DNA from 3 places in the Streptomyces brevispora genome. Region 1 is predicted to be linked to each of the others. Evidence: predicted binding sites of a transcription regulator. Region 1 holds the regulator's gene; each other region holds the start of a gene.
What was found. The regulator HrcA, encoded in region 1, represses chaperone genes, less so after heat shock. The targets are predictions, from matches to a motif close to TTNGCACTCNGNNNNNCNGAGTGCNAA.
Positions count from the first base shown of each region.

Region 2: groES (co-chaperone GroES) is a predicted target of HrcA. The motif match lies at 2,674-2,700, and genes of this name have one in related genera.
Region 3: groL (chaperonin GroEL) is a predicted target of HrcA. The motif match lies at 2,565-2,591, and genes of this name have one in related genera.

Region 1 is NZ_VIWW01000001.1:1,552,320-1,556,513, forward strand. Features, by position in the region: gene FHX80_RS07280 (nitronate monooxygenase) at 1-515, opposite strand, end outside; gene dnaJ (molecular chaperone DnaJ) at 640-1,776, opposite strand; gene hrcA (heat-inducible transcriptional repressor HrcA) at 1,777-2,793, opposite strand; gene FHX80_RS07295 (MBL fold metallo-hydrolase) at 2,980-3,702, shown strand; gene FHX80_RS07300 (DUF3097 domain-containing protein) at 3,728-4,194, shown strand, end outside.
Region 2 is NZ_VIWW01000001.1:3,863,194-3,867,387, forward strand. Features, by position in the region: gene FHX80_RS18150 (THUMP-like domain-containing protein) at 1-1,130, opposite strand, end outside; gene FHX80_RS18155 (polysaccharide deacetylase family protein) at 1,213-2,235, shown strand; gene FHX80_RS18160 (hypothetical protein) at 2,232-2,567, shown strand; gene groES (co-chaperone GroES) at 2,853-3,161, shown strand; gene groL (chaperonin GroEL) at 3,264-4,194, shown strand, end outside.
Region 3 is NZ_VIWW01000001.1:3,490,106-3,494,299, reverse strand. Features, by position in the region: gene FHX80_RS16280 (glycosyl hydrolase family 28-related protein) at 1-712, opposite strand, end outside; gene groL (chaperonin GroEL) at 777-2,402, opposite strand; gene FHX80_RS16270 (cold-shock protein) at 2,724-2,930, opposite strand; gene FHX80_RS16265 (MoaD/ThiS family protein) at 3,364-3,642, opposite strand; gene thrC (threonine synthase) at 3,674-4,194, opposite strand, start outside.

The DNA of each region.
Region 1 (4,194 bases):
TGGGCGCAGACCGCGTCGGCGCCCGCCCACTGCGCGGCCTGGGCCTCCTCGGGCGTGGTGACCGTCACGACGGTGTACGTGCCCACCTCGGCGAACGCGTCGAGGGTGTCGCGGCTCGGGCAGCCGAAGGTGAAGGAGAGGACCGGGACCGGGTCCTCCAGCAGGATGGCGAGCTTGGCCTCGTAGCCGTCGTCGCCGCCGGAGTCGGTTTCGCCGAGCGGGGTCTCGTACCAGACGGCCTCGCCCGCGAGCTGGTGCCGGTACACCTCGACGGCGCTCGGGTCGGCGAGGTTGGGCTGCGGCATGAAGAGGTTGACGCCGAAGGGCTGGCCGGTCAGTCCGCGGACCTGCTTGATCTCGTTGTACATGCCGTCCGCGGTCTTGTACCCGGCGGCCAGGAAGCCGAGTCCGCCGGCCTCGGCCACCGCGGCGGCGAGCTGCGGGCAGGAGACTCCACCGGCCATCGGGGCCTGCACGATCGGATACCGGCAGAGATCGGTCAATGCGGTTGGCATGACCGCATCGTGCCATGTCCTTCCTGTCCCGTGATGCGCACCCCGCGGCCGCGTTATGTCCGCAATGCCGTACGGGCCCGGAAACCCGGGCCCGTACGGTGCCGATGCGTGGGGCCGTCCGTGTCTAGCGGCCGTTGAACGCGTCCTTCAGGCGCGAGAACAGGCCCTGCTGCCCGGGCTGGAACTGGCCGGTGGGCCGCTCCTCACCGCGCAGTTTCGCCAGCTCCCGCAGGAGGCGTTCCTGTTCGGGGTCCATCTTCGTCGGGGTCATCACCTCGACGTGCACGATCAGGTCGCCCCGCCCGCCACCCCGCAGATGGGTGATGCCGCGCCCGTGCAGCGGGACGGACTGGCCGGACTGGGTGCCCGGCCTGATGTCCACCTCCTCCAGGCCGTCGAGCGTCTCCAGCGGCACCTTGGTGCCGATGGCCGCCGCCGTCATGGGGATGGTGACCGTGCAGTGCAGATCGTCGCCGCGCCGCTGGAACACCGCGTGCGGCAGCTCGTGGATCTCGACGTAGAGATCGCCGGCCGGGCCGCCGCCCGGGCCGACCTCGCCCTCGCCCGCGAGCTGGATGCGGGTGCCGTTGTCGACACCTGCGGGGATCTTCACCGTGAGGGTGCGCCGCGAGCGGATGCGGCCGTCGCCCGCGCACTCCGGGCAGGGGGTCGGCACGACCGTACCGAAGCCCTGGCACTGCGGGCAGGGCCGTGAGGTCATGACCTGGCCGAGGAACGACCGGGTGACCTGGGAGACCTCGCCGCGGCCGCGGCACATGTCACAGGTCTGGGCCGAGGTGCCGGGTGCGGCGCCCTCGCCGTTGCAGGTCGCACAGACGACGGCCGTGTCGACCTGGATGTCCTTGGTGGTGCCGAAGGCCGCCTCGGAGAGGTCGATCTCCAGCCGGATCATGGCGTCCTGGCCGCGCCGGGTGCGCGAACGGGGTCCGCGCTGCGACGCCGTACCGAAGAACGCGTCCATGATGTCGGAGAAGTTGCCGAAGCCGCCCTGTCCGAATCCGCCCGCGCCACCTCCGCCGGAGGCGGACAGCGGGTCGCCGCCGAGGTCGTAGACCTGCTTCTTCTGGGCGTCCGACAACACCTCGTAAGCGGCGTTGATCTCCTTGAACCGCTCCTGGGTCTTCGGATCGGGGTTCACATCCGGGTGCAGCTCGCGTGCGAGCCGCCGGAAGGCCTTCTTGATCTCGTCCTGCGAAGCGTCGCGGCGCACGCCGAGTACGGCGTAGTAGTCCGTGGCCACTTACGACTCCGCCAGGATCTGTCCGACGTAACGAGCCACTGCGCGTACCGCTCCCATCGTTCCGGGGTAGTCCATGCGGGTCGGTCCGACCACGCCGAGTTTGGCGACTGCCTCGTCGCCCGAACCGTAGCCGACTGCGACGACGGACGTGGAGTTGAGGCCCTCATGGGCGTTCTCGTGCCCGATTCGTACGGTCATGCCTGAGTCCGTGGCCTCGCCGAGCAGCTTCAGCAGCACGACATGCTCCTCCAATGCCTCCAGCACAGGCCGGATCATCACGGGGAAGTCGTGTCCGAAGCGGGTGAGGTTGGAGGTGCCGCCGATCATCAGCCGCTCCTCCGTCTCCTCGACGAGGGTTTCGAGCAGGATCGAGAGCACGGTGGACACGGTTGCCCGGTCCTCGCTCTCGAAGGATTCCGGCAGGTCCTGCACCAGCTGCGGGACGTCCGTGAAGCGGCGTCCCACCACCCGGCTGTTGAGCCGGGCCCGCAGATCGGCGAGAGGGGTCTCACCGAACGGCGTCTGGCAGTCGACCAGCCGCTGTTCGACCCGGCCGGTGTCCGTGATCAGCACGAGCATCAGCCGGGCGGGGGCCAGCAGGAGCAGTTCCACGTGCCGCACCGTCGAGCGGGTCAGCGAGGGGTACTGCACGACGGCGACCTGCCGGGTCAGCTGCGCGAGCAGCCGTACGGTACGTCCCACGACATCGTCGAGGTCGACCGCGCCGTCGAGGAAATTCTGAATGGCGCGGCGCTCCGGCGACGACAGGGGCTTGACGCCCGCGAGCCGGTCGACGAAGAGCCGGTAGCCCTTGTCCGTCGGGATGCGTCCCGCGCTGGTGTGGGGCTGGGCGATGAAGCCCTCGTCCTCCAGCACCGCCATGTCGTTGCGGACGGTGGCCGGGGAGACCCCCAGCTTGTGCCGCTCCGTGAGCGCCTTGGAGCCGACGGGCTCCTCGGTGCCGACATAGTCCTGGACGATGGCGCGCAGCACTTCGAGTCTGCGTTCGCTGAGCATCGCGCACACCTCCAGCTGTATACCTCGGTCGATCTCGGGTCGTTCCCGGGACTTCTCCTGGCACTCTGTCCGTACGAGTGCCAGCAATCCCCCCGGTCAGTGTACGGCGACGGGGTGGGCCCCTAGCAAGGGCGACCGGCCACGCTACCGCGAGACCGCGCAGGTCGTTGCCGATAGCGTCGCCGCATGGACGCCACTTGGGAAGAGTTCGGCTGGGAGCGGTTGGGTGACGGAGTGGGCCGGCGGCGGCTGCCCGGCTGGGATGCGACGGTCGCACTGGTGGCCGGAGCGGACGGGGCCCTTCTCTTCGACACGGGCTCGACGCTCCGGGAGGGCGTCGAACTGCGGACCCGGATCGAGCGGATGCTGGGCCGGAGGGTGACACATGTCGCACTGAGCCATCCGCACTTCGATCATGTGCTGGGCACCGCGGTCTTCGCCGGGGCCCGGGTGTACGGGGCGGTCGGCCTGGCGGATCTGCTGAGGGCCGAGGCGGATGGCCTCCACCGCTCCGCGGTGGCGCACGGGGTGTCCGAACGGGACGCGGCGGAGGCCGTGGACGTGCTGGTGGCCCCGCACCACGAGGTGTGCGGGGAGTGGACGCTCGACCTGGGCGGCGGCCGCCAGGTGCTGCTGGCCGACGTGGGTCCGGGGCACAGCGGCCACGATCTGGCGGCGCTGGTGCCCGGCTCGCCCGCGATCGTCCTCTGCGGCGACCTGGTCGAGGAGTCCGGCGAGCCGCAGGCCGGCCCCGACGCGGTCACCTCCCGCTGGCCGGCCGCGCTGGACCGGCTGCTGGCCCTGGGCGGCGAGGACGCGCTGTACGTGCCGGGGCACGGAGCGGTGGTGGACGCCGCGTTCGTCCGGGCGCAGCGCGACGCGCTGGCGGTTCGCTTCGGCGTGTCGTGAGGCCGTCCCGTCCTATCGTCGTCCGATGCGCAGCTATCAGCCGGACCTGACCCCGCCGTGGAAGAAGTCCGCCCCCGTCCCCGAGGTGCCCGCCGATCCGGATCTGGTCGTGGAGGAGGTCGCCACCGGCTTCTGCGGGGCGGTGATCCGCTGCGAGAAGACCGCCGCGGGTCCGACGGTGACCCTGGAGGACCGGTTCGGCAAGCACCGGGTCTTCCCGATGGAGCCGCGTGGCTTCCTGCTGGAGGGCCGGGTGGTCACGCTCGTACGGCCGTCGGCCGGCGGCCCTGTCCGGCCCGCCCGTACGGCGTCCGGCTCGGTGGCGGTCCCCGGGGCGCGGGCCCGGGTGGCGCGGGCCGGGCGGATCTACGTGGAGGGCCGGCACGACGCGGAGCTGGTGGAGCGGGTCTGGGGCGACGACCTCCGGATCGAGGGGGTGGTCGTCGAGTACCTGGAGGGCATCGACGACCTCCCGGCGATCGTGCGCGAGTT
Region 2 (4,194 bases), 2.3 Mb from region 1:
CCGACCTTCCGTTCCCGCAGCAGCGCCTTCAGCCGCTTCATGTTGAACGGCAGCTGATCGGTGATCTCGTACCCGGCGGTGTACGGGGACTCGTAGAGCTCGTCGCTCGTGACGTACGCGATCATCTCGTCGATCAGCCGGCCGTTGCACCGGTTCACGATGTCGGCGACCAGATGGGCCCGGATCACCGCGCCGTCCGGCTCGTACAGATAGCGGCCGACCGGACCGACCGGCGGGGCGGGCAGCACGGCCGGGGCCGACAGGGTGGCCCCGGACGGGAGCAGCGTGGCGCGGTACGCACCGGCCTCGAAGCCCTCGCCGAACCAGAGCACCGCCTCCTTCACGTCGCCGCCGTCCGAGATCCACTCGGCCTCCGCCCGCGGCCCGATCGCCTCGTGCGGGACTCCGGGGGCGATCTTCAGCGCCGCCCTGGGAGCCCTCAGCGCGGCGGCTGTTGCCCAGGAGAGGGGCGGGGAGTAGGCCTCCGGGTCGAAGATCCGGCCGCGGCCGCCCCGGCGGGCCGGGTCGACGAACACCGCGTCGTAGGGCGAGGTGTCGATCTCCGTGACGTCGGCGCACCGCACCTCGATCAGCGCGTCCAGGCCCAGCGCGACGGCATTGGCCCTGGCCACCTCGGCGGTCAGCGGGTCGCGGTCCACGGCGAGCACGGAGATCCCGGCACGGGCCAGCGCGATGGCGTCCCCGCCGATCCCGCAGCAGAGGTCGGCGACGCTGCGCACCCCGGCGCCCGCGAACCGTCCGGCGCGGTGGGCCGCCACCGAGGTGCGGGTCGCCTGCTCCACCCCGTTCGGGGTGAAGAACATCCGGTACGCGTCCTCGGCACCGAATTTCGCCACCGCCCGCTGCCGCAGCCGGGCCTGCCCCAGCGCCGCCGAGACGAGGGCGGCCGGGTGGGTGCGGCGCAGCCGGGTGGCGGTGGCGAGTTCCGTGGCGGGGTCGTACGACCGCAGCCCGGCCAGCAGCTCGGCGCCCTCCGGGGCGCGCAGGGCCAGGAAATCGGCCAGGGGGTCTCCCCCGCCCGAGCGGAGCCGAGAGCTTGGGGAAGGGTCGGGGGCGTCGGACGCGTCGGGGTGGGTGTCGGTCGGGTCGAGAGCGTTCACCTGTCCCATTGTGAGCCAGCCGGGGGACCGTGCGGGTCCGGCGGTGGTGTCGGCCCGTGAGCCCGATCGTGGACTGGCAGTATGCGGCGCCATGCAGCTGGTAAGACAAAAGGAAGAACCCGATGTGAAGAGGCGCGGATCGGGGCGAACGGGGCAGGCGCGGGGCGGGACGGGGCGTGGGCGCGGATACCTGCGTCGCCGTCCCGGTCACGCGGTTCTGGCCGCCCTCCTGGTCGCCGCGGTCGGCTCCGGCTGTGCGGCCGGGACCGACAGCCACACCGCCACCGGGGCCGGGCGGACGGCCAAGGCCCACGCCGGACAGCCGGGCGGCCCGGCCGGGAACGCGGGGGCGGCGGGCGTCCGTGCCGCGCAGGCCGAGAAGGTGCGCCTCGCCCAGGCCGCCCGCGCCGTCGCCGCCAAGAAGTGGGGCCTGGCGGGCACGCCGCTGGCCGCGCCGGCGCCGCCGGCCGTGAAGCCGCACATCACCACCCGCAAGGGCTTCGAGGTCGAGGGCGGTGACGACTCGCTGCCGCCGGTCTTCACCACGGTCCCGACCGACAAGAAGATCGTCTTCCTGACGATGGACGACGGGGACGACAAGGACCCCGAGCTGCTGCGGATGATGTCGGACCTGGACATCCCGTACAGCGCCTTCCTCAGCGACTACCTGGTGCGCGACGACTACGGGTACTTCAAGGACGCGCAGGCCCGCGGCGTCTCCCTCAACAACCACACGCTCAACCACCGCTACCTGCCCGGTCTCTCCCGCGACGAGCAGAAGAAGGAGATCTGCGACCAGCAGGACATCATCGAGAAGGAGTACGGAACGCGCCCCCGGCTCTTCCGCCCGCCGTACGGCAACTACAACGGCGACACCCTCCGGATCGCCAAGGCCTGCGGCATCACCGGGGTGCCCCTGTGGTCGGAGGAGGCCTTCCCCGACCACATGGAGTGGCGGGAGGAGGACCAGGACCTGCACCCCGGAGACATCATCCTCACGCACTTCCGGGGCAGGAAGGACTGGAAGGGCGCCATGCCCGACCTGGTCCGGGCCGTCATGAAGGTCATCACGGACAAGGGATACGCCGTGGCCCGGCTGGAGGACTACGCATGAGAAGGGCGCACCGGCTGCTGGCCGGACTGCTGACAGCCGGTGCGCTCCTGACCACCACCGCCGGCTGCGCGCAGTCGGTGGACCCGATCGAACGGCTGGGCCGCAAGGCGGTGCAGCGGGTGAACCGGTCGCCGAGTGCGCCGGCGGTGCGGCCGGCGCCGGCGCGCGGTGATCACGGAGCGTCGGGCGCGATGGTCGTCGTCGCCTGCGTCCGGTCGCCGGAGGACGGGCACGTCAGGCCGCCGTCCCCGCAGTCGCGTTGGTGGCCGGGTGGCCCGGTACCGCACGACGGGGCGGGGCCGGGGCCGAGGGCGGGGTGCGCGCGCCGGTGACGCCCGGAACGGTCCGGGAGCACCGGGCGTTCTCCCTGGGGCGGGACCGGTTCGAGCCGGCCCAGGCCGTGAGGTCGTACGACATGGACGCCACGAGGGGCGTGAATTGGCACTCCGCTTGACCGAGTGCTAACCGCAGTCATAGTGTCAGTGCTGGCACTCCCCACTGGAGAGTGCCAGCAGTACTGTGCGACCGGCAGGTCCGGCACCCGCGACGACGGGCCCACCTGGTCGCCCACCCAAGACTGTTAACCCCGTGAGATCTCCGAAGGGGGAGACCGGATCGTGTCGACCGCCAGCTCCAAGGTTGCGATCAAGCCGCTCGAGGACCGCATTGTGGTCCAGCCGCTCGACGCCGAGCAGACCACGGCCTCCGGCCTGGTCATTCCGGACACTGCCAAGGAGAAGCCCCAGGAGGGCGTCGTCCTGGCCGTGGGCCCGGGCCGCTTCGAGAACGGCGAGCGCCTTCCGCTCGACGTCAACACCGGCGATGTCGTGCTGTACAGCAAGTACGGCGGCACCGAGGTGAAGTACAACGGCGAGGAGTACCTCGTCCTCTCGGCTCGCGACGTGCTCGCGATCATCGAGAAGTAATTCACCCACGTTTGCTTCTGTTCTGCGCCCCTGGCCCCCTGCGAAATAACTAGCCGGGCGGCGAGGGGCGCAGTTCTTGTTCTGAGAGGACAGTTCAGCTCCATGGCGAAGATCCTGAAGTTCGACGAGGACGCCCGTCGCGCCCTCGAGCGCGGCGTCAACAAGCTTGCCGACACGGTGAAGGTGACGATCGGCCCCAAGGGCCGCAACGTCGTCATCGACAAGAAGTTCGGTGCGCCCACCATCACCAACGACGGTGTCACCATCGCGCGCGAGGTCGAGCTGGACGACCCGTACGAGAACCTGGGTGCCCAGCTGGTGAAGGAGGTGGCGACCAAGACCAACGACGTTGCGGGTGACGGTACGACCACCGCCACCGTTCTCGCCCAGGCGCTCGTCCGCGAGGGCCTGCGCAACGTGGCCGCGGGCGCGTCCCCGGCCGCCCTGAAGAAGGGCATCGACGCCGCGGTCAAGGCCGTGTCCGAGGAGCTCCTCGCGACGGCCCGCCCGATCGAGGACAAGTCCGACATCGCCGCCGTGGCCGCGCTCTCCGCGCAGGACACCCAGGTCGGCGACCTCATCGCGGACGCGATGGACAAGGTCGGCAAGGACGGTGTCATCACCGTCGAGGAGTCCAACACCTTCGGTCTGGACCTCGAGTTCACCGAGGGCATGGCCTTCGACAAGGGTTACCTGTCCCCGTACATGGTGACCGACCAGGAGCGTATGGAGGCCGTCCTCGACGACCCGTACATCCTGATCCACCAGGGCAAGATCGGCTCGATCCAGGAGCTGCTGCCGCTCCTGGAGAAGGTCATCCAGGCCGGTGCCTCCAAGCCGCTGCTGATCATCGCCGAGGACGTCGAGGGCGAGGCCCTGTCGACCCTGGTCGTCAACAAGATCCGTGGCACCTTCAACGCCGTCGCGGTGAAGGCCCCGGGCTTCGGTGACCGCCGCAAGGCCATGCTCGGCGACATCGCCACCCTCACCGGTGCGACCGTCATCGCCGAGGAGGTCGGCCTCAAGCTCGACC
Region 3 (4,194 bases), 1.9 Mb from region 1:
ACGCGCGGACGTTGGCGGCGAGCAGCTCGACGCGCGGGAGGCCGACCAGCTCCGAGTCCAGCAGGTCGATGGCCGTCCACGCGGCCCGGCTGCCGGCCGGGACGGTGAGCCGTACGGTGTCGCCCGCACGGTACGTACGGCCCAGCAGGAGGCGCTGCTCGTCGTAGAAGTGGCTGGGCCGGTACGGCTTCGCGATGACCGGGGCCGGGGTCGTCTCGCTGGGCACGCAGGAGCACTCGGTGATCCACCAGTCGGGGTGGAGCAGCCCCGCGGACGGGTCGTTGGAGAACGGGTACTGGTTGTACAGCCACGCGTACTGCGAGGTCAGCGTCATCGTGGAGCGCTTCTTGCCGTTCACCGCGACATCGAGCGGTGCGGTGATCCCGCCGCCGTTCGGGGCGTCCGGGATGCTGTACCGCACGGTGATCGCGTTCGCCGCGCGCGGCAGCGTGAACTCGACGTGCTCGCCCGGCTCCAGGCTGACCGCCTTACGGCCGGACGCCTCGGCGGGCAGCGTGTACGCGGCGCGGCCGGGGCCGATGACCGTGCCGTTGGTCGTGGCGTTCTCGGCCTCCTGCTCGACGAAGGCCACATCCGCGCCCCGGCCGGCCACGAGCGCCGGATCGAGGGCGGCCCGGGTCACCGCGGGGGTGGCGGCAGAGGTGGATCCCGTACGAGGGGTGCACGCACGACGTCGGCCCCCGGGGATCACTCCCCGGGGGCCGACGTCGTACAGCTACAGCTAAGGCTGTGCAGGAACTACCGATCCGTCAGGATCAGAAGTCCATGTCACCGCCCGGCATGCCGCCCGGAGCGCCGCCGGCAGCGGCCTTCTCCGGCTTGTCGGCGATGACGGCCTCGGTGGTGAGGAAGAGCGCGGCGATGGACGCGGCGTTCTGCAGGGCGGAGCGCGTGACCTTCGCCGGGTCGAGAATGCCCTCGGCGATCATGTCGACGTACTCGCCGGTCGCGGCGTTGAGGCCGTGACCGATCGGCAGGTTGCGCACCTTCTCGACGACGACTCCACCCTCGAGACCACCGTTGACGGCGATCTGCTTGAGCGGGGCCTCCAGCGCCAGCTTGACGGCGTTGGCGCCGGTCGCCTCGTCACCCGAGAGGTCCAGCTTCTCGAAGACGGCCGAGGCCTGGAGCAGAGCCACGCCACCACCGGCGACGATGCCCTCCTCGACGGCGGCCTTGGCGTTGCGCACCGCGTCCTCGATGCGGTGCTTGCGCTCCTTGAGCTCGACCTCGGTCGCGGCACCGGCCTTGATGACGGCCACGCCGCCGGCCAGCTTCGCGAGGCGCTCCTGGAGCTTCTCGCGGTCGTAGTCCGAGTCGGAGTTCTCGATCTCGGCACGGATCTGGTTGACGCGACCCTGAACCTGGTCGCTGTCACCGGCGCCGTCGACGATCGTCGTCTCGTCCTTGGTGATGACGACCTTGCGGGCGCGGCCGAGCAGGTCGAGACCGGCGTTCTCCAGCTTGAGGCCGACCTCCTCGGAGATGACGGTGCCACCGGTGAGGATGGCGATGTCGCCGAGCATGGCCTTGCGGCGGTCACCGAAGCCCGGAGCCTTGACGGCGACGGACTTGAAGGTGCCACGGATCTTGTTGACGACCAGGGTCGACAGGGCCTCGCCCTCGACGTCCTCGGCGATGATCAGCAGCGGCTTGCCGGACTGCATGACCTTCTCCAGCAGCGGAAGGAGGTCCTTCACGTTGCTGATCTTCGAGTTCACGATCAGGATGTACGGGTCGTCCAGGGACGACTCCATGCGCTCCATGTCCGTGGCGAAGTACGCCGAGATGTAGCCCTTGTCGAAGCGCATACCCTCGGTGAGCTCGAGCTCCAGACCGAAGGTCTGGGACTCCTCGACGGTGATGACGCCTTCCTTGCCGACCTTGTCCATGGCCTCGGCGATGAGCTCGCCGATCTGGGTGTCAGCGGCGGAGATGGAGGCGGTCGAAGCGATCTGCTCCTTGGTCTCCACGTCCTTGGCCTGCTCCAGGAGGGCGGCGGAGACGGCCTCGACGGCCTTCTCGATGCCCCGCTTGAGAGCCATCGGGTTCGCACCCGCGGCCACGTTGCGCAGGCCCTCGCGGACGAGCGCCTGAGCGAGAACGGTGGCGGTGGTCGTACCGTCGCCGGCGACGTCGTCCGTCTTCTTGGCGACCTCCTTGACCAGCTCCGCACCGATCTTCTCGTACGGGTCCTCCAGCTCGATCTCCTTGGCGATGGAAACACCATCGTTGGTGATCGTGGGGGCGCCCCACTTCTTCTCAAGGACGACGTTGCGGCCCTTGGGGCCGAGGGTGACCTTGACGGCGTCGGCGAGCTGGTTCATGCCGCGCTCAAGACCGCGCCGGGCCTCCTCGTCGAACGCGATGATCTTGGCCATATGAAGTGGTCCTCCCGGACAGGGGTGGATTTCTCCGGACCGAGTGGCGCCCGCGACGGACGGCCTGCCGCCTGCCGGTTCCTTGCCCCGACAGACCTGCGGGCCTCACCGGCCCGGTCCAAGTTTCTGTCACTCTCACCCGGAGAGTGCTAAGCCCAATGATTAGCACTCGACCCCCGAGAGTGCAAGCGTCCCCCTCCGGAGTGTGGACAACCGGACAACCGTCCAGGGGGCGAAGGAGTCCGGACGCACGGAGGGCCCGTACCCCAGGGGTACGGACCCTCCGTGCGTGAGTAGCGTCGTTGGCCAACCGTGCCGAGCTCAGCCGACAGCGAGCTTGACCATGTCCGCCTGCGGCCCCTTCTGGCCCTGCGAGATCTCGAATTCAACTCGCTGACCCTCTTCGAGGGTGCGGTATCCGTCCATCTGGATCGCGCTGTAGTGGACGAAAACATCCGCACCACCGTCGACCGCGATGAAGCCGTACCCCTTCTCCGCGTTGAACCACTTGACGGTGCCCTGAGCCATGCCCAACTCCCCTATTACTGGCCCTTGCACAGGACCGCACTTCGCGGTCCCGGGTCAGAACTCACCCTCCGACAGGAGAGAGCGTGTGCGCCGGAACGCGTTGACCGCGGCCGAATGTATCTGCCCAACTGCCCTCTGCAACAGGTCAATCGGACGAGAATTCTGGGCAGCACCGATCGCCCGAACATGAGGAACTCGTAGGATTCCGGGGCAAGTCGGGCCAGGCAAAGGCGACTTATGGCGCAAGGAGATCGGGCACTTTGGCTGCATCTTGTCGTGGCGAGGCGCATTCTCATATGCGGGCGGCACGGGCAGCGGAGGGGACTTCCCACACTGTACCGCGCTCAATCATTCGGAATTGCCCCCTCCGCTTCTTTCGCGGAGGGGGCAATCCGGTGACGCGGTGATGTGGGACCGCCCGGGTCCCTGGGGGTCAGCAGCCGCCGGCGACGGCCGGGATGATCGAGATGCCGGCGCCGTCCGGGGTGACCGCTTCCAGGCCGCCCTCGAAGCGCACGTCGTCGTCGTTGACGTACACGTTCACGAAGCGGCGCAGCTTGCCCTGGTCGTCCAGGACGCGGGCGGCGATGCCCGGGTGGTTGTCCTCCAGGGACGCGATGACCTGGGAGAGGGTCGCGCCCTCGGCCGGGACCTCGGCCTGGCCGCCCGTGTAGGTGCGGAGGATGGTGGGGATACGGACCTTGACGCTCATGGTGGGTGCCCTTCCTGGAGTCTCGGGTGGGTCAGCTGTTGCCGAGGCCGGCGGCGCGGAAGGCGTCCAGGCTCGGGCGGATCGTCGCCGTCGCCTGCGAGGTGGCGGCCACCGCGTCCAGCGTCTTGAGGCCGTCACCCGTGTTCAGGACGACGGTGGTGAGCGACGGGTCGAGCAGACCGGCCTCGATCAGCTTCCGCGTCACACCGACCGTCACCCCGCCCGCGGTCTCGGCGAAGATGCCCTCGGTACGCGCCAGGAGCTTGATCGCGTCGACGACCTGCTCGTCGTTGACGTCCTCGACGGCGCCGCCGGTGCGGCGGGCGATGTCCAGGACGTACGGGCCGTCGGCCGGGTTGCCGATCGCCAGGGACTTGGCGATCGTGTTCGGCTTCTGCGGGCGCACCACGTCGTGACCGGCCTTGAAGGCGACGGAGACCGGGGAGCAGCCCTCCGCCTGGGCTCCGAAGATCTTGTACGGCTTGTCCTCGACCAGGCCGAGCTTGATCAGCTCCTGGAGGCCCTTGTCGACCTTCGTGAGCTGCGAGCCGG